Linked DNA regions of Telluria mixta. Each later gene encodes a partner of the first gene's protein in a complex. Links are inferred from orthologs where the notes say so. Each region holds a gene or a part of one and is shown on either strand. Other genes may lie near its edges.

What was found.
Region 2: the proteins of moaE (region 1) and moaD are in contact, whole or in part, in a crystal structure (PDB 1FMA), measured with the Escherichia coli proteins. The link is inferred for Telluria mixta from one-to-one orthologs.

The regions. Positions count from the first base shown.
Region 1 is NZ_CP119520.1:4,259,253-4,269,241, forward strand. What follows is about bases 4,086-6,777. They hold moaE (molybdopterin synthase catalytic subunit MoaE), read left to right. Parts: upstream 4,086-5,048; coding sequence 5,049-5,507; downstream 5,508-6,777. Other genes in these bases: P0M04_RS19060 (DUF349 domain-containing protein), read left to right, coding at 4,086-5,040; crcB (fluoride efflux transporter CrcB), read left to right, coding at 5,492-5,875; yiaA (inner membrane protein YiaA), read left to right, coding at 5,958-6,383; P0M04_RS19080 (voltage-gated chloride channel family protein), read right to left, coding at 6,388-6,777. Outside these bases: P0M04_RS19045 (exonuclease SbcCD subunit D C-terminal domain-containing protein), read right to left, coding at 1-49; P0M04_RS19050 (winged helix-turn-helix domain-containing protein), read left to right, coding at 186-1,421; P0M04_RS19055 (hemerythrin domain-containing protein), read left to right, coding at 1,681-2,277; more of P0M04_RS19060, read left to right, coding at 2,395-4,085; more of P0M04_RS19080, read right to left, coding at 6,778-7,632; ATP-dependent chaperone ClpB, read left to right, coding at 7,751-9,989. UniProt on the Escherichia coli protein: Converts molybdopterin precursor Z to molybdopterin. This requires the incorporation of two sulfur atoms into precursor Z to generate a dithiolene group. The sulfur is provided by MoaD.
Region 2 is NZ_CP119520.1:6,139,359-6,149,376, reverse strand. Bases 2,986-5,706 are described here. They hold moaD (molybdopterin converting factor subunit 1), read left to right. Parts: upstream 2,986-4,077; coding sequence 4,078-4,335; downstream 4,336-5,706. Other genes in these bases: dctP (TRAP transporter substrate-binding protein DctP), read right to left, coding at 4,490-5,509; P0M04_RS27105 (molybdopterin molybdotransferase MoeA), read left to right, coding at 2,986-4,069. Also shown: P0M04_RS27115 (L-serine ammonia-lyase), read left to right, coding at 1-1,209; thrC (threonine synthase), read left to right, coding at 1,356-2,837; more of P0M04_RS27105, read left to right, coding at 2,861-2,985; P0M04_RS27090 (M28 family peptidase), read right to left, coding at 5,867-7,231; P0M04_RS27085 (MgtC/SapB family protein), read right to left, coding at 7,341-7,808; P0M04_RS27080 (alpha/beta fold hydrolase), read right to left, coding at 7,878-8,828; P0M04_RS27075 (helix-turn-helix transcriptional regulator), read right to left, coding at 8,825-9,028; P0M04_RS27070 (hypothetical protein), read right to left, coding at 9,025-9,426; P0M04_RS27065 (TIGR03862 family flavoprotein), read left to right, coding at 9,568-10,018. UniProt on the Escherichia coli protein: Involved in sulfur transfer in the conversion of molybdopterin precursor Z to molybdopterin.

The DNA.
Region 1 (9,989 bases):
TGTGCAGGGTCTGGCCGAGGTGCCAGTCCGATGTGTGCAGCAGCCGCATGGTCGTTAAGAAATCCGCAACAGGGGTTGAGCCAGGGCGCCAACTATATCGCATGGAGCGAGATACTGTAAAAAAAACCAGTACTTTTTCGCAGCGACCTGTACAAATGTTGATGGGATGTCACTAGAATGTGCGGATGAGCGAACCAATTCTGACTCCCGCTGTCGCACGTAACCTCCACCTGGCGGCCCAGGGCATGCTGCAGCCAAGGCGTGGCCGCGCCACGAAGGCCGACGTGCTGGCCGCGATCCGCCGCATGGGCGTGTTGCAGATCGACACCATCAGCGTCGTCGCGCGCAGCCCCTATCTCGTGTTGTGGAGCCGCGTGGGCGACTACGACCCGGAGTGGCTCGACCAGTTGCTGGCCGAGGGAAAGCTGTTCGAGTACTGGGCCCACGAGGCGTGCTTCATCCCGATCGAGGACTACGGCCTGTACCGGCACCGGATGGTCGATCCGGGCTCGCTCGGCTGGAAATACGCGGGGACGTGGCTGGCGTCGCACCGCGACGAGGTCGAGCGCGTGCTCGCGCACATCCGCACCAGCGGGCCGGCCCGCTCGGCCGACTTCGAGCGCACGGACGGCAAGGCCGGCGGCTGGTGGGAATGGAAGCCGGAAAAGCGCGCACTGGAGGTCTTGTTCACGACGGGGCGGCTGATGATCGCGCGGCGCCAGCAATTCCACCGCGTGTACGACCTCGCCGAGCGCGTGCTGCCCGGCTGGGATGATGCGCGCATGCCGTCGCTCGACGAGACGCGGCGCCGCTTCGTGCTGGATGCGGTGCGTGCGCTGGGCGTGGCGAAGGCGGCCTGGATCCCGGACTATCACCGCACGAAGCCGCCGCACCTCGATCCGGCGCGGCTGGCCGACGAGGGCCTGCTGCTGCGCGCCCGCGTCGAGGGGTGGAAGGAGCCCGTGTACGTCCACCCCGATCACGCGGCGCTGCTCGGGCAGGCCGTGGACGGCGCGCTGCAGGCCACGCTGACCACCGTGCTGTCGCCGTTCGATCCCATCGTCTGGGACCGCCGCCGGGCCCTCGACCTGTTCGGGTTTGACTACCGCCTCGAGTGCTACACGCCCGCCGAGAAACGGCGCTACGGCTATTTCACGCTGCCGCTGCTGCGGCGCGGGGCGCTCGTCGGCCGCGTGGACGCCAAGGCGCACCGCAAGACCGGCGTGTTCGAGCTGAAGTCGCTCGTGCTGGAACCCGGTGTGCGCATCAGCGACCGTTTCGTACGCGACCTGGCCGCCGCGTTCACCCGCTGCGCGCGCTGGCACGGCTGTCCGCAGGTCGTGCTGGCGCATGCCGAGCCGGCCGGGCTCGCCGCGCCGCTGGGCGCCGCCCTGGGCCAGACACTGGCGGCCGCGGCCTGACGCCGGGGCCCGCATCGGCATTCCCAGGGCCGGGTACCGTTTGTGATAGATCAAACGTTGACCCGGCCGGGCTCCTTACACTAGACCTTCCTTCAGGCCAAAACCAACCAGAGGACGCCTCGCGATCCGAGACTCGCGATTCGAGAGTGCCCCGGGCCTGTCAACAACGCTCCCATCGGACCCTGCATAGCGCCGCGAATGCCATGTGGCCGGGGAGCGGATTTGTCGAACTCACTCGTGAGAAAAAGGTGGAGACTGAATGCTGACATCGACTTATACCCTCGTCGCCCTGTCTGTCGAACAGACGACGGTGCGCGCGGCCCTGCAGTCGCTGCTCGACGAGCTGCGCGCGCTGCCGGGGGACTTCAGTACCCTGGCCGCCGGCAGGGCGGCACAGTTGTGTGCTGCCCTGCGCCAGGTGTACGACAACTGTCACTGGCGCAAGCTCGACAAGTTCCTCGTGCCGGCCCTGCGCCGCAGCACGGCGGCGGCCGATGGTTTGCTGGAAGAACTCGAACGCCTCAGCGGCAAGGCGGCCGTCGCGATGAGCACGGCCGAGGCCTGCGTCGGCGCGGCGGACCATCCCGTGCCGCGCGAGGTGTTCTGCCATGCCGTCGAGTATTGCGTCGGGGCCCTGCGCAGCCGGCTGGAGCGCGAGGAAAAGGAGCTGTTCCCGCTGGCGCGCACGGCGGTCGGCGGCGACGCGTGGTTTGCGATCGCCAACCAGATGCTCGCCCATGACGCCTATGCGCAGGAGCGCCGGGGCGACCCGGGCCGCCTGCGTCACGAGCTGGTCGGACATGCCGGCCACGATGTACATGGGCGACGGCATGCGGCCTTGACCGCTGCCCACTGACCGCATCGATCTTGTCAGTGGGCAATGACGAACATGTTGCTCGCACGCGCCAGGCCGGTGTCACGAGGCCATCAGGGTTCTTTGCTATGATGGCGATTTTGGAAGTGCGATTTCATCATGTTCGAGTTCCTATTCAAGCGGCCGGGCGACAAGCCCGGCGACAAGCCGGCCGGGCAGGGAGGACAGGCGGGGGCGCAAGCGGAACCGTCCGCGTCCGCCGCCACGCATTCGTCCAACCATCAACGTGCGGCCCAGGCTGAAAAGCTGGGCCGGATCGGGGATGATGAAGCCGCCGCGGTGGAATTCATCCTCCAGTGCGAATTCTCCGAACTGCGGCTCACCGCCGCCGAGTTCGTCCATAGCCCGGAGCAACTCGAGCGTGTCCACACCGCGATGCGCAACACCGATCGCCGCGTCGCCAAACTGATGCAGTCGCGCCTCGATGCGCACCGTCACCGCGAAGCCGAGCACCGGCGCGCGCAGGTCGCCGTCGAGCAGGCCGAATCCCTCCTCAAGGACGCGGTGCTGACCCCGAACCACGTGGCCGAGCTGGACCGCAAATGGTCCGTGATCTCCGCGCCCGAGCTCGACGCCGCGTTCCAGACCGCGCGCGCCGCGCTGGCCCAGCGCCTGGAAGCGCAGGTGGCCCTGCAGCGCGCCATGATCGACCGCGTGGCCGCGTTGCGCCAGCTGGGTGGCGCCAGCCTGCCGGCGGCGGAACTGGCCCAGCGCCTGGACACGCTGGCCCAGGAACAGGACGAGGCCCTGCGTTCGCCCGAACACCCGTCGCTGCCGCGCGCCCTCGTGGCCGAATTCGCGGCCGGTATGGAAAAGCTGCGCGCCGGTCTGCAGGTGCAGGAAGCCGGCCAGGCCGCACTGGCGGCGCGCGCCGCATTCATCGACGCCCAGCAGGCGAAGCCGGTTGCCGAGCTGAATGCCGAGACGCTGCGGCGCGAATGGAAAGCGCTGCCGCATCTGCCCCAGGACGAGCAGTCGGCCGAACTGCAGCGCCGCTTCGACGCCCTGCTGGCCACGGTGCCGCAGCCCGAGCCGCGCAAGGCGAAGGAGCCGCGCGAGCCGAGGCCTGCGCACGAAGGCGGCGCAAAAACCGCCACGACAGCCCCCGCGAAAGAGGGCGCGAAGGACAACAAGCCGCGCGGCGCCGACCAGCATTTCATCGACACGATGGATGCGATGGAAGCCGCCCTGCAGCAGGGTTCGTTGGGCGCGGCCGCCGACCACGACAAGACACTGAAAGACGCGCGCGAAAAGGGCATGCGACTGACGCCCGCGCAATCCGACCGCCTGGCCCATCTGCGGGCCGAGCTCAAGCGCCTGTCCGACTGGGCGCGCTGGGGCGGCAACGTCTCGCGCGAGGAACTCATCAAGACGGTCGAGGCCTTGACCACGCAAAACCTGGCGATGAGCGAGCTGGCCAAGAAGGTCGGCAGCATGCGCGACCGCTGGAAGGCGCTCGACAGCCTGTCCGGCGCCGCGCCGAAGAGCCTGTGGGAGCGCTTCGACGCCGCCTGCACGGCCGCCTATGCGCCGGCCGCGGCCCACTTCCGTCACCTGGCCGACGAACGTCATGCGAATGCGGCGCGCGGCCAGGCGCTCGTCGAGGAAGCGCAAGCCGAGATCGCGCGCCTGCGTGACGGCAGCGTCGAGTGGAAGCACGTGGCGGGCACGGTGCAGCGGCTGCGTCTCGCATGGAGCCACCTGGGTGCCATCGACCGCAAGGAAAAGAAGCGCCTCGACGCATTGTTTACCGATGCGCTGAACGTGCTGCAGGGGCCGCTCGAAGAGCAGCGCAAGGCCGAGATGTCCGAGCGCGAAGCCATCATCGAGGAAGCGGCCGCCATCGATCCGCACGACCGCCACGCGATCGATACGATGCGTGCCCTGCAGCAACGGTGGCAGGAGCATGCGCGCGCGCTGCCGCTCGAACGCAAGAGCGAGCAGGCCCTGTGGCAGCGCTTCCGCGCCGTGTGCGACGACGTGTTCCAGCGCCGCAAGGAAACGATGCACGAGGCCGACATCGAACGCCGCGCCCACGAAGCCGCCAAGGAAGCGATCAGCGCGCGACTGGAAGCGGCGGCGGACAGCGTCACGCCGGCCACGGTTGGCAAGCTGCTGCGCGAGGCGCAGGCGGAATGGCAGGCGATCGGCCCGGTGCCGCGCGCGCATGAAGCCCGCGTGGAAAAACGCTATCACGCCGCCGTGGCGCTCGTGCAGCAGCATGCCGACCAGGCGAAGCGCGCCGCCGGCGTCGCCCAGGCGGGTGTGCTGCGCGACAAGCTGCGGCTCGTGCAGGAACTGGAGCAGGCCATCGCGGCGGACCAAAACGGTGACACGGACTGGGAGGCGCGTTGGTCTGCCTTGCCGCCCCTCGACGCCGACATGGAACGCACGCTGCGCACCCGTTTCGACGCCGCACTGGCCGCGCTGCGCGGCAGTCCGGCCGACACGGCCGCGTACAAGCGCAAGCTGGAAGAGAACAGCGGCAAGCTCCTGCACGAGTTGCTGCGCCTGGAAATCGGCGCCGGCATCGACAGCGGACCGGAATTCGCGCGCGAGCGGTTGAAGCTCCAGGTCGAGGTGCTGCAATCGTCGCTCAAGTCAGGACAAAGCGCAGGCCGTGGCGCCCAGGGCGGTGCGACGGCGCAATTGCGCGACCTGTGCGCGCTGCCGGCGCTCGTCGATGCGCGTACGGCGTCCCGGATCGAGCAGCTCGCGCTGCGTGTGGCCAAGGAGGGCAAGTGAAGAAGGATGTGACGGAAGTCCGCGTCGAGACCGCGGACTTCGACCTGAGCGCGGAAATCGCGCGCCTGCGCGCGGGCGATGCGCGCGTGGGCGCTGTCGTGAGCTTCGTCGGCACGGTGCGCGACATGAACGACGGCGACGACGTGGCCGAGCTGGAGCTGGAACATTATCCGGGCATGACGGAGAAGGCCCTGCACGACATCGTGGAGCAGGCGCGGGCGCGCTGGCCGCTGTACGGCGTCCTCGTGATCCACCGCATCGGGCCGATGCGGCCGCTGGACCAGATCGTCCTCGTCGCCTGCACGTCCGCCCACCGCGGCGAGGCGTTCGCGGCCTGCGAATTCATCATGGACTACCTCAAGACCGACGCCCCGTTCTGGAAGAAGGAGCAGACGCCGAACGGCGCGCGCTGGGTCGATGCGCGCGTGACGGACGACACGGCCCGGGCCAAGTGGGCCAGCCGCTGAGCTGGATCGCGGTCGCCGTCGGGGCGGCCCTCGGTGCCTGGCTGCGCTGGGGCTTGACCGTCTTCCTCAGCCAGATGCACGCACACATCCAGCTGGGAACGCTCGTCGCCAACCTCGTCGGCGGCTATCTGATCGGGCTGGCGCTGGGCTTGTTCGACGCCATGCCGGCGCTGTCCCCGGCCTGGCGCCTGTTCGTCATCACGGGCTTCCTTGGGGGGCTGACCACGTTTTCCAGCTTTTCCGGCGAAGCCATGGTGCTGCTGCAGCGGGGCCATTACGGCTGGGCGCTGGCCCATTCGGCGGCGCACCTGTTGGGGTCGATCGGGTGCTGCGTCGCGGGATACGCGACCTGGCGTGCCATCGCCTGATACCGTCGCGTCATTCGCTTGCGCGCAATGCGCAGGAACTGCAATCTGGCAATGTTCTAATTTTCATTGACCGGAGACCAGTATGACCAAGCAACCGTCCGCACGCCCGAGCCCTGCCTTCGTCGGCGCATCCTGGGGCGCCATGATCGTCGGCATCCTTGCCTACCTCATCGGTTTATGGAATGCGCAGATGCAGCTCAACGAGAAGGGCTATTACCTGACGATCCTGTTGTACGGCTGCTTTGCCGCCGTGTCGTTGCAAAAGACGGTGCGCGACCGCGCCGAGGGCCTGCCGGTGACGGGCATGTACGTCGGCCTGTGCTGGACCTCGCTGATGGCCGCCGTCGTGCTGCTGACGGTCGGCCTGTGGAATGCGACGCTGCTGCTCAGCGAAAAAGGCTTTTATGCGATGTCGTTCGTGCTGACCCTGTTCGCCATCATCGCCGTGCAAAAGAACGTGCGCGACCTGGCCGCCGCGGGCGACGTGCCCGAAGCGCAGCAGGCATAGCCGATCACGACTTGCCGGGCTTGGCGTGGCCGATGCGCTGCGCCCGGTAAATCCCCGTATGGCCGGAAAACAGATAGGCCAGCACGCATCCGACGGCCGCATACACCCCCACCTCCGCACCGAAGAGCTCAATGGCCATCAGGGTCGACGCGATCGGCGTGTTGGCCGCGCCGGCGAACACGGCCACGAAGCCGACGCCCGCCAACAGCGAAAAGGGCAGATGCAGCAGCGGCGCCAGCGCATTGCCGAGCGTGGCACCGATGTAAAACAGCGGCGTCACCTCGCCGCCCTTGAAGCCGGAGCCCAGCGACGCGACCGTGAACACCAGCTTGCCGGCGAAGTCCCATGGCGCCAGCGGCTGTGCGAACGCGGCCTGGATGGTCGGGATGCCGAGGCCGATGTAGCGGTCCGCACCGCATACCAGCACGACGGCCGCGACGACGCTGCCGCCCAGCAGGGGGCGTAGCGGACCGTAAGGCACGCGCCGCTTCATCCAGCCCGACAGCGCATGGGTGCAATCCGCGAACAGTTTCCCCGCGAGCCCGAACAGCGCGCCCGCGACGGCGACGGCCGCCAGCGGCCACAGGCCCAGCGCCGGTACGGACGCGATGGCGTAATGCGTGTGGTGGAGGCCCAGCGCATGGCCCCACAGCAGGCAGACCTGGTCGCCGGCGATGGCGGCCGCCAGGCAGGCCAGCAGGGCGTCGTAGCGCAGGCGGCCGATGGCCAGCACTTCCAGGCCGAAGATCGCGCCCGCCAGCGGCGTGCCGAACACGGAGGCGAAGCCCGCGCTGATGCCGGCCATCAGCACGATGCGCCGGTCTTCCATCTTCAGCCTGAACACGTGCGTGAGCTGGTCCGCGAGCGCGCCGCCCATTTGCACGGCCGTGCCCTCGCGCCCGACCGAGGCGCCGAACAGGTGCGAGATCACAGTGCCGCCCAGCACGAGCGGCGCCATGCGCAGCGGAATCACCTTTTTCGGGTCGTGGATCTCGTCGATCAGCAGGTTGTTGCCGGCCTCGACCGAGCTGCCGAAGCGCAGGTACAGCCAGCCGACGGCGAACCCGGCCAGCGGCAGCAGCGCGATCAGCCAGCGGTGAGCGTTGCGCGTCCCGGTCGCCAGTTCGAGCGCGAACAGGAAGAAGGCGGAGGCGGACCCGGACAGCAGTCCGACGGCGAGGGCGAGCAGCAGCCATTTCCCCATGTAGGGCAGCAGGCGACGTTGCTCGGACAAGAATGAATGTTCCATGGTGGACATTTTATCCCAGCACGATTTGCCACCCCAGCCGTGTATTCACATCTTGAAAAGTCGCTACGGCATCCCTAACTTGATGTCAATCCAAAATCCAACCCACAGGGATCAAAACATGCGACAAGATAAATTGACGACCAAGCTCCAGGAAGCGCTCGCCGACGCGCAGAGCCTGGCGGTCGGCAACGACAACCAGTACATCGAACCCGTCCACCTGCTGGCTGCGCTGCTGGGCCAGAGCGACGGCAGCGCGCGCTCGCTGCTGCAGCGGGCCGGCGTCAATGTGGGCAGCCTGCAGACGGCGCTGCGCTCGGCGTTCGACCGCCTGCCGAAAGTGCACGGCACGGGCGGCGACGTACAGGTCGGCCGCGAGCTCGTCGCGCTGCTGAACCTGGCCGACCGCGAATCGCAGAAGCGTGGCGACCAGTTCCTGTCGAGCGAAATGGTGCTGCTCGCCTTTACGGAAGATAAGTCCGAAGCCGGCCGCCTGGCCCGCGAAAACGGTCTCGCCCGCAAGGCGCTCGAATCGGCCATCCAGGCCGTGCGCGGCGGCGAATCCGTGAATTCCCAGGATGCCGAAGGCCAGCGCGAAGCGCTCAAGAAATACACGCTCGACCTGACGGAACGGGCCCGCAACGGCAAGCTCGACCCGGTGATCGGCCGCGACGACGAGATCCGCCGCGCCATCCAGGTGCTGCAGCGCCGTACCAAGAACAACCCCGTGCTGATCGGCGAACCCGGCGTCGGCAAGACGGCGATCGTGGAGGGGCTGGCACAGCGCATCGTCAACGGCGAAGTACCCGATTCGCTGAAAGGCAAGCGCGTGCTGTCGCTCGACATGGCCGCGCTGCTCGCGGGCGCCAAGTTCCGCGGCGAGTTCGAGGAACGCCTGAAAGCCGTGCTGAAGGAACTGGCGCAGGACGAGGGCATGACGATCGTCTTCATCGACGAGATCCACACGATGGTCGGCGCCGGCAAGGCCGAAGGCGCAATGGATGCGGGCAACATGCTGAAGCCGGCACTGGCGCGCGGCGAGCTGCACTGCATCGGCGCGACCACGCTGGACGAGTACCGCAAGTACGTCGAGAAGGATGCCGCGCTGGAGCGCCGCTTCCAGAAGATCATCGTCGACGAGCCGAGCGTGGAGGCGACCATCGCCATCCTCCGTGGCCTGCAGGAGAAGTACGAACTGCACCACAAGGTGGAGATCACGGACCCGGCGATCATCGCCGCGGCCGAGCTGTCGCACCGGTACATCACCGACCGCTTCCTGCCGGACAAGGCCATCGACCTGATCGACGAGGCAGCCTCGAAGATCAAGATCGAGATCGACTCGAAGCCGGAAGTGATGGACAAGCTCGACCGTCGACTGATCCAGCTGAAGATCGAGCGCGAAGCCGTCAAGAAGGAAACGGACGAGGCGTCGCAGCGCCGCCTGGAGCTGATCAACGACGAGATCGTCCGCCTGGAGCGCGAGTACAACGACTACGAGGAAATCCTCAAATCCGAGAAGGCGGCCGTGCAGGGCACGACGCACATCAAGGAAGAGATCGAGCGTATCCGCCTGCAGATGGATGAAGCGAAGCGCCAGAGCAACTGGCAGAAGGTATCGGAGCTGCAGTACGGCCGCCTGCCGGAGCTCGAGAAACAGCTGAAGGATGCCGAGGCTGCGGGCGAGCAACCGGAAGATGCGAACGGTAAACCGCGCCTGCTGCGCACGCAGGTCGGTGCCGAGGAAATCGCGGAAGTCGTGTCGCGCGCGACCGGCATCCCCGTCGCCCGCATGATGCAGGGCGAACGCGACAAGCTGCTGCACATCGAAGAGAAGCTGCATGAGCGCGTGGTGGGGCAGGACGAGGCGATCGAGGCCGTGTCCGATGCGATCCGCCGCTCGCGTGCGGGTCTCGCGGATCCGAACCGTCCGTACGGCTCGTTCATGTTCCTGGGCCCGACGGGTGTCGGCAAGACCGAGCTGTGCAAGGCGCTGGCGAACTTCCTGTTCGATACGGAAGACGCGCTGATCCGCATCGACATGAGCGAGTTCATGGAGAAGCATTCCGTGGCCCGCCTGATCGGCGCGCCGCCGGGCTATGTCGGCTACGAGGAGGGCGGCTACCTGACGGAAGCCGTGCGCCGCAAGCCGTACAGCGTGATCCTGCTGGACGAGATCGAGAAGGCGCATCCGGACGTGTTCAACGTCCTGCTGCAGGTGCTCGACGACGGCCGCATGACGGACGGCCAGGGCCGCACGGTGGACTTCAAGAACACCGTGATCGTGATGACGTCGAACCTGGGTTCGCACAAGATCCAGTCGATGGACAGCGACGATCCGGCCGTCGTGAAGCTGGCGGTGA
Region 2 (10,018 bases), 1.9 Mb from region 1 along the record:
GGCCACGCCACCGACAAGGCCGTAATCCTCGGCCTGATGGGCGAGACGCCGCAGGACGTGGATCCGGACACGGTCGAGAACAAGCTCGCGGAAGCGGAACTGGACGGCGTGCTGAACCTGCTCGGCGTAAAACCCGTGCCGTTCGCCCGCGGCACGGGCCTCGTATGGCACAAGCAGTCGACGTTGCCGGGCCACCCGAACGGCATGCGCTTCATCCTGAAACTGGCGGACGGCAGCGTCATCGAACGGATCTATTACTCGATCGGCGGCGGGTTCATCACGGCCCCCGGCGAAACGCAGGCGGCGCGCGAGACGGTCGCGGTGCCGTTCCCGTTCTCCACGATGCGCGAGCTGCTGGAGCAGGGCACCCGCGACGGCCTGACGATTCCCGCCATGCTGCGCGCCAACGAGTGCGCGCGCATGACGAACGACGCGCTGGAGGCGGGCCTGGACCGCATCTGGGAAGTGATGCGCGGCTGCATCGAGCATGGTCTCGTCACGGAAGGGGAGCTGCCGGGCGGCCTGAACGTCAAGCGCCGCGCCGCGAAGCTGTGGCGCCAGGAGCAGGCGGGACGCAATGCGACGAACCACCTGCCGCACGACGCGGTCAACCAGGTCAGCCTGTATGCGATGGCCGTCAACGAAGAAAACGCGGCCGGCGGCCGGGTGGTGACGGCGCCGACGAACGGCGCGGCCGGCATCATTCCGGCCGTGCTGCGCTACTACGCCGAGGATTGCCGCCCGAGCGACGCACGGCGCGGCATCCACGATTTCCTGCTGACGGCGGCCGCGATCGGCATGCTGTGCAAGAAGAACGCGTCCATCTCGGGCGCCGAGATCGGGTGCCAGGGCGAGGTGGGCGTCGCGTGCGCGATGGCGGCGGCGGGCCTCGTCGCGGCGCTGGGCGGGTCCAACGGCCAGATCGAAAACGCGGCCGAGATCGGCATCGAACACCATCTCGGCATGACGTGCGACCCGATCGGCGGCCTCGTGCAGATCCCGTGCATCGAGCGCAACGGCATGGGTGCGATCAAGGCCATCACGGCGGCGTCGCTGGCGATGAAGGGCGATGGGACGCACTTCGTCAGCCTGGACGACGTCATCGAGACGATGCGCCAGACTGGCTTAGACATGCAGGCCAAGTACAAGGAGACGTCGCTGGGTGGTCTGGCGATCCATGTGGTGACGGTGAATCACGCCGCATGCTGATGCAAACGGTGGGCTTTCCTGCCCACCGCATTGCAGTGCATCATTTTCCAACGAAATAACAAAACAATATTCGGTAAAAAGACAATATTGCTCGTCCGGACTATAATAAATATCCAACGCCAGCCAACTCCGATCTTTTCTACCGTATGCAATATGTGTCCACCCGCGCAACGAGCGCGTCCGCAGCACGTAATCCCCAACACTTTTCCGACATCCTGCTGGGCGGCCTGGCGCCGGACGGCGGGTTGTATCTGCCCGAACAGTACCCGCAGGTAACCGGCGCCGAGCTCGACGCCTGGCGCACCCTGTCGTACGCGGAACTCGCGTACGAGATCCTGCGCAAGTTCGCGACCGACATTCCGGACGCCGACCTGAAGGCCCTGACGGCGAAGACGTACACCCCCGAGGTCTACCGGAACGCCCGCGCCGACGAGTCCGCAAGCCAGATCACGCCGCTGCGCGTGCTGGAACAGTCGCCGGAGCGCACGCTGATCCTGCAAGGCCTGTCGAACGGTCCGACGCTGGCCTTCAAGGACATGGCGATGCAGTTGCTGGGCAACCTGTTCGAATACGCGCTGGCGAAGAACGGCGACGAGCTGAACATCTTTGGCGCCACGTCCGGCGACACGGGCAGCGCGGCCGAATACGCGATGCGCGGCAAGCGCGGCATCCGCGTGTTCATGCTGTCGCCGCACAAGAAGATGAGCGCGTTCCAGACCGCGCAGATGTTCAGCCTGCAGGACCCGAACATCTTCAACATCGCCGTCGAAGGCGTGTTCGACGATTGCCAGGACATGGTCAAGGCCGTGTCGAACGACCTCGAATTCAAGGTCCGCCAGAAGATCGGCACCGTGAATTCGATCAACTGGGCGCGCGTCGTCGCGCAGGTCGTGTACTACTTCCGCGGCTACCTCAGCGCGACGACGTCGAACGACCAGAAAGTGTCGTTCACCGTCCCGTCGGGCAACTTCGGCAATATCTGCGCCGGCCACATTGCGCGCATGATGGGCCTGCCGATCGCGAAGCTGGTCGTCGCGACGAACGAAAACAATGTGCTGGACGAATTCTTCCGCACCGGCGTGTACCGCGTCCGTAAATCGTCCGAGACGTACCACACGTCGAGCCCGTCGATGGACATCTCGAAGGCATCGAACTTCGAGCGCTTCGTGTACGACCTCGTCGGCCGCGACGCGGACCGCACGCATGCGCTGTTCCGCAAGGTCGACACGCACGGCGGCTTCGACCTGTCCGGCGCGCCGGGCAGCGACGGCGACGAGTTCAATCTGGTGGCCAACTACGGCTTCCAGTCGGGCTGCTCGACGCACGAAGACCGCCTCGCGACGATCCGCGACGTGTTCGACGACTACGGCATCACCATCGACACGCACACGGCCGACGGCATCAAGGTCGCGCGCGAACACGTGGAGCCGGGCGTGCCGATGATCGTGCTGGAGACGGCACTGGCCGCCAAGTTCAACGAGACGATCCTGGAAGCGCTGGGCACCGACGCCGCGCGTCCGGCCGGCTTCGAGGACATCGAGTCGCTGCCGCAGCGCTTCGTCGTCATGCAGCCGAACGTCGCCGAGATGAAGCAGTTCATCGCGGCGCACACGGGGCTGGACAAGTGAACCAGCCGGCACGCAAGCCCCTGATGCCGGTGCGGGAAGCGCTGGATTTCCTGCTGGCGGCGGCACGTGCCGTCGACGGCGTCGAGGAAGTCGACACGCTCGCCGCCAACGGCCGCGTGCTCGCCGTCGACCAGGTGTCGGGCTTGAACGTGCCGTCCGCGGACAACACGCAGATGGATGGTTACGCCGTCCGCGCGGCCGATTGCGCGAGCGGCTCGGCCACCTTGCGCATCGCCCAGCGCATTCCGGCCGGTACGGTGGGCCAGAAGCTGGAGCCGGGCACCGCCGCCCGCATCTTCACGGGCGCACTGATTCCGGAAGGCGCGGATGCCGTCGTGATGCAGGAGCAGTGTGAAGCTGACGGCGACCAGGTCACCGTGAAGCACACGCCGCAGCCGGGCGAATGGATCCGCCGCACCGGCGAGGACATCGTCGCGGGCAGCGTGATCCTGCCGGCCGGTACGCGGCTGCGCGGCCAGGAGCTGGGACTGGCGGCTTCCGTCGGCGTCGCGCGCCTGCCTGTGCGCCGGCGCGTGCGCGTGGCCGTGTTCTTCACGGGCGACGAACTGGCGATGCCGGGCGAGCCGCTGGCGCCGGGCGCCATCTACAACTCGAACCGGTTTACCTTGCGCGGCCTGCTGGAAAACCTCGGCTGCGAGATCAGCGACTACGGCATCGTGCCCGATTCGCTGCAGGCCACGCGCGACACCCTGCGTGCCGCGGCCGCACAGCACGACCTGATCATCACGTCGGGCGGCGTCTCCGTCGGCGAGGAGGACCACATCAAGCCGGCCGTGGAAGCGGAAGGGCGCCTGAACATGTGGCAGATCGCCGTCAAGCCGGGCAAGCCGCTCGCGTTCGGCGAAGTGCATCGCGATGGCCAGGGCAGTGCGTTCTTCCTCGGCCTCCCGGGCAATCCGGTCTCGAGCTTCATCACGTTCCTGCTGTTCGTGCGGCCGTTCCTGCTGCGCCTGCAGGGCGTGACGGGTGCTGCTGCACCGAAGGCGATTCCGCTGCGCGCGGATTTCGACTGGACGAAGCCGGACCGCCGCAATGAATTCCTGCGCGCCCGCATCAACGACGCCGGCGGGCTGGACCTGTTCCCGAACCAGGGCTCCGGCGTGCTCACGTCGACGGTATGGGCCGACGGCCTGATCGACAATCCGCCGGGCCAGGCGATCGCGAAGGGCGACATCGTGCGCTTCATTCCGTTCGCGTCGCTGCAGTACTGAGAGATGTCATGAAGATCAATTTGAAATTCTTTGCCAGCGTGCGTGAAGCCGTCGGCAGTTCGGGCGAGTCGGTCGACCTGCCGGCGGACGTGGCGACCGTGGGCGCCGTGCGCGATTTCCTGATCGCCCGCGGCGGCGCATGGGCGGACGCCCTCGCGCACGAGCGTGCGCTGCGCATGGCGTTCAACCATGTGATGTGCGAGCCGGGGATGCCGGTGCAGGAAGGCGGGGAAGTGGCGTTCTTCCCGCCGGTTACTGGCGGCTAAATGGCACAGCTGTAACGGCCGCTACTGCCGAACAACGTCGCCCCCGCGCAGGCGGGGGCCCAATTTAAGCCTGCAGTACTGCACGCTTAACGGCGACGCTACGGAATTGGGTTCCCGCCTTCGCGGGAACGACGGTTTTGCTTTGCGTGGTCGCTCAGACGATCGTCTTCTCCGCCAACGCCAGCAATTTCGCGCAATTGGCATTGCGCTCGCCATAGTCGCGCCACGCGGTGGCGCGCGCGAGCTCCTGCCATTTGCGCAGCGAGTCCTGGCTCAGGTCCACGGTACGGCCGCCGGCACCCTGGAACAGCGCGGCCACGGCCGCGTCGTCCTGCTGGGCCGACTTGCGCGCGAACGCTTCCAGGTCGGCGCCCACGGACAGCAGCACGGCCTGCTGGTCTTTCGGCAGGCGCTCGAAGGCGGCGCGCGACATCAGCAGCGGCTCCAGCATGAACCAGTACGTGCCGCCGCGCGCGGTCGTCACGGACTTGCTCACTTCATCGAGCCGGAACGAGATCAGCGACGAGGACGAGGTCATTGCCGCGTCGAGCTGGCCCTTTTCCATCGCGCTCTTGATGTCGTTCGACGGCATCGAGACGACGGTGGCGCCGGCTTCCTTGAGGATCATGTCCATTTCGGGCGAGCCGCCGCGCACCTTCAGGCCGGCGGCGTCCTCGGGGTCGACGATCGGCTTCCCGCGCGACGCCATGCCGCCCGCCTGCCAGATCCAGCTCAGCATGATCAAGCCCTTGTCGGCCAGCATGCGGTTGAATTCCTTGCCGATCTCTTCGTTTTTCCAGGCATAACCCTGCTCGTACGACGTGACGAGGCCGGGCATCAGGCCGATGTTCACTTCGGGCAGGTCGGCACCGGCGTACGACAGCGGCACCAGCGAGATGTCGAGCGCGCCCTTGGCCAGCGCGGGGATCTGCGCATCGCTCTTCATGAGGGTCGAGCGCGGGTAGATCGAGAATTTGACTCTTCCTTTGGTCCGCCGTTCCGTCTCGGCCGCGAACATGCGGCACAGGCGGTCGCGGAAATCACCTTCGGCGACACTGCCGCCGGGGAATTGATGGGAAATCTTGAGGTTCGTGGGCTGGGCCCATGCAGCGTGCAACAAGAGCGGACTGGCCGCAATTCCAACCAGCATTGTCCTACGGGTGATAACCGACATACACATCCTCCAAGATGATATTGCGGACTACCTTACGAATCGTGGACGCCTCTTGACGACCGCCTTGGGCGTACATCGTTCGAGCTTTTTACATTTTGTAGCCTATAAGAATAGGCTCAGCAGTTTGCTTGTCAAGAAAATATTGCGCCAAAAAACCATGCGGCGCAGCATAAAGACAGGCCGAAAAAGAGCGGAATGAAGGGCGCAGTATCGCGGCGCAGAGTCGAACCGGTTTGCGCTGGATCTGAAGTGCGGCGTGCTGCGACGCCGCGAATGTTACGCAGATGGCCGGACGGTCGCCGGCGTTTTTTGACAGACCATGCAAGGCGCGTCATGCGCCGTGCATGACAGGAAGGATCAGCGGGCGGGGAACGGATACGTGGCCGGGCTCACGTTGCCGTCCCTGTCGACGGCCTGCACGCCGAACAGCAGGTTGTCCTTCGACAGGTCGACGCGGTACGTCGTGACGTTGCCGACGAATTTCGAGCCCTGCCACTGCGGTGCCGTCGTGTCGCGCCACACGATGCGGTAGCCGGCCAGGTCGGGTTCCGTGTTCGCCTTCCACACGAGGTCCGTGCCGTTGTCGAGGTTCGCCGTTTTCACCTTGACGTCCTGCGGGGCGGCCGGCGCCAGCGCGAGCGATGCCAGCGACGCCGCGTTCACCCGCGCGACCTGGGCCACGTACTCCGGATCGACGTATTCGACGAGATCGCCGATCTTCTTGCCGTTTTCCGTCCGCAGGTCCTGGTGCTGGTGGTTGAAGTCCTCGTGCGGTTCCGTGAAGCGCACGGCCGCGTAGCCGGCGTCGAGGAACGGGCTGTGGTCGCCGCCGCGCAGGTAGCGGTCGCGCCGGTAGATGATGTTCACCTTGAAGTCCGGGACATAGCGCTCGCCCGTCTCCTTGACGTGGCGCGCCAGCTGGCGCGTGATCGAGTCGTTCTCGCCGCCCGTCTGGAGCAAGGTGCGCAGCGCCGGCGTCGTCTCCTTCACGGGCGGGACGCCTTCCGCGAACAGGCGCACTTCCGCGTTATCCAGCTTGCCGTTCTCGTCGTGCGAGCTGCCGATGATGTCGTTATTGAGCATGCCCGCGATGTTCATGCCGGCCGCTTTCGCCTTCGCCGCGTAGTCGCCGGAGCCGTACAGGCCTTGCTCTTCCGCCGCGACGGTCATGAACACGAGCGAGGCGTCGAACTTGTGGCGCGACATCACGCACGCCATCTCGATGACGGCCGCGGTGCCGGAGGCGTCGTCGTTGGCGCCCGGCGCGTCGGCCGTGTAATTCATCACGTCGGTCACGCGCGAATCGTAATGGCCGCTGACGACGTAGTAGCGATCCTTCGATGCCGCCTGCGTGCCGGGCAGGGTCGCCACCACGTTGACGATTTCGGTCGGGCGCGAGATGCGGTTGGCGACGGGGTGGACGTGGCTCTGGAACTGCACGTCCAGCTTGCCGGCGCCGCAGCGTTCCAGTTCGGCCTTGATCCAGCGCCGCGCCGCGCCGATGCCGCGCGTGCTTGACTCCGTCTCGGACATCGTGTGGCGCGTGCCGAAGCTCACGAGTTTTTCCACGTAGGCGTGGATGCGCTGCGGCGAGATCTCGCGCACGATGGCGTCGACGTCGGCCTGGCGCGCGGGCAGCGTGGCGTCCGTGAGCGGCGCGGCGTGGACGCCGGCGCCGAGCAGCAGCAGGATGGGGAGGGTGGTCTTGTGAACGGGGTGCATGGGACTCCTTGCCGGTTGGGCTTTTTGTATGAAGGGCGACGTGCGGATGCGCGGGCGTCGCCGCCATGCACTGTACCCGACGGCGGCAAACCGGGAAATCTTTACACCGTCACGTCTTGGACCAGCGCCGCAGCATGGCGAGGATGACGAGGGCGAACAACGTGGACAGCAGTGCCGTCGCTTCGCGGCCCATGCCCGCCGCGACGCCGAGTGCGGCCGTGAGCCAGATGCTGGCCGCCGTCGTGAGGCCGCGCACGTCGTTGCGGTCCCGTTGCTTGAGGATCGCGCCGGCCCCGAGGAAGCCGATGCCGGCCGTGACGCCCTGCAGCACGCGCGACAGGTCTTCCATCTTCATGCCGGCCTGCAGCGGAATCAGCACGAACAGCGCGGAGCCCAGCGACACGAGCATGTGCGTGCGCAGGCCCGCGGGCGCGCCGACGGATTCGCGCTCCCAGCCCAGCACCCCGCCGAGCACCACCGCCACCAGCAGGCGCACGACGATGCGCACGATGCCCGCGCCGTCGCCGATGTCGGTGAATTCCTCGCGTACCGTGCTCCACACGTCGTCCCAGGTCATGCCGTCTCCTCTCTGCCGATGAGCGTCATGATGCCAGCCCGGGCCGCTCGGCGGCGCACGGCCGCGCGCTCATAACGTGCCGAGGAACGTACGGATCGCGGCGGTGACGGCCTGCGGCTGGTCGAACATCGCGAAGTGGCGCGCCGGCGCGACCGTCACCACCTGCAGCTTCGGCGTGCCTTCCATCAGCGCGCGGTAGTAGTCGGCCTTGGCGGCGGGCGTGAGGCCCTGCTGGCTGCTGTCCAGGTCCAGGTAGGGCACGATGGCCAGCACCGGCGCCTGGATCGATTTCAGGCCGGGGCGCAGGTCCACGGTCACCACGTCGGCGGCCCAGGTGCCGACGGACGCCGGATCGCTGCGCGCCGTCAGCTGGGCCAGCGCATCGGCCCTGGCCATGTCCATCACGCCGATCGTACGCATATAGCCCTGCTGCTGTTGCGCGAACCGGTCCGGGGCCTGCGTGCCGACCTGGGCGCGCATCCGCTCGGCGAACTGGGCGCGCTGGGGCGGCGTCATGTCTTCCGCGCCGGGCATCACGGGCAGGCCGTCGATGCTGACGATGCCGCCGACCAGCGCCGGCTTGTCCTCGGCGACCGCGAGCGCGAGGATGCCGCCCAGGCTGTGGCCCACGATGACGGGTTTCTCGAGCCGGCGGCTCGCGATCAGTTCCTCGACCGCGGCGCGCGCCGCGGCGAACGGGGCCGGGCCGGCCGGCGGGCGGCCGTCGAAGCCGGGCAGGGTCAGTACGTAGACCGCGTGGTCGGGCGCGAATGCGCGGATCGTGTCCTGCCACACCCAGCTGCCGCTCGCCAGGCCGGGGATCAGGATCAGCGGGCGTCCCTTGCCGCCATGGCGTTCGACCAGCACGCCGCCCACGTCGAAGCGCTCGGCCGGCGCGATGGTGGCGGCGAAGCGGTTCGGTGCCGGCGCGGCGTCGGCGGCGCGGCTGTGGTGGCCGGCGCTCATGCACAGCGTGACGGCGATGGCGGCGAATAGGGCTTTGTTGCGGAAGATGTTCATGCGGTCTCCTGGTCCGGGAAGAAGATGGTTTCGATCGGTTGTTCGAAGAGTTTCGCGAGCGCGAAGGCCAGCGGCAGGCTCGGGTCGTAGCGGCCCGTCTCGATGGCGATGACGGTCTGGCGCGAGACATCCAGCAGCTCGGCCAGGTGCGCCTGGCTCCAGCCGCGCGCCGCGCGCAGGTCGCGGATGGTGTTCTTCATGACTGGAGTGCCCGGCGTGCGGCCAGACCGCGCACGAGGCTCGCGACACCCCAGCTGGCACCCATGACCATCCAGACGCTGAACATCGACAGCTTCGGGAAGCCCGCGGTTTCGAGGAAGCCGTAGCTGAATGTGACCGCGCCGGTGATCCCGAACGCGAGCGCCAGGGTCTCCAGCAGACGCATCCGCTGGTATTCGTCGATGCGCGCGACGTGGCGCGCGATGGCGCGGATCATCAGGCCGAAGCCGATCATCGGCGCCAGCAGCACGATGGTGCGCAGCAGGCCGTCGTCCATGGGGCGGCCGTAGCGGATCGACGCCACGAGCAGCACGACATACACGGCGATGGCCGTCCACAAATCGATGCGGTAGGCCCGGGCGACACGTTTCTCATGCATTGCATACCTCCTCATGTAAAGTATGCTTTACATCGTAGGCCGGCTCCGGATCGATGTCAAGCTTCCTTTACATCCATTTTTGGCGCTTGTTCGACTACAATGCTCGCCTCCGCGTTTTCTCGTTTCCCTCCCGCTACCGCCATGTCCCACCCCACCGAAACCCGTCCCCACGCCATCGTCATCGGCGGCGGCCCCGCCGGCCTGATGGCGGCCGAGATGCTGTCCGCGGGCGGCGCGCACGTGGACCTGTACGATGCGATGCCGTCCGTCGGCCGCAAATTCCTCCTGGCCGGCAAGGGCGGCATGAACATCACGCATGCGGAACCCTACGACGCGTTCATCGGGCGCTATGGCGCGCGCGCCGGCGCGGTGAAGCCGTGGGTGGACGCATTCCCACCGGCGCAGCTGCGCGAATGGATCCACGGACTGGGCGTCGACACGTTCGTCGGGACGTCGGGCCGCGTGTTTCCGACCGACATGAAGGCCGCGCCGCTGCTGCGCGCCTGGCTGCACCGGTTGCGCGAGGCGGGCGTCATGTTCCATATGCGCCACCGCTGGACCGGCTGGCGCGACGGTGCGCTGGCGTTCGACA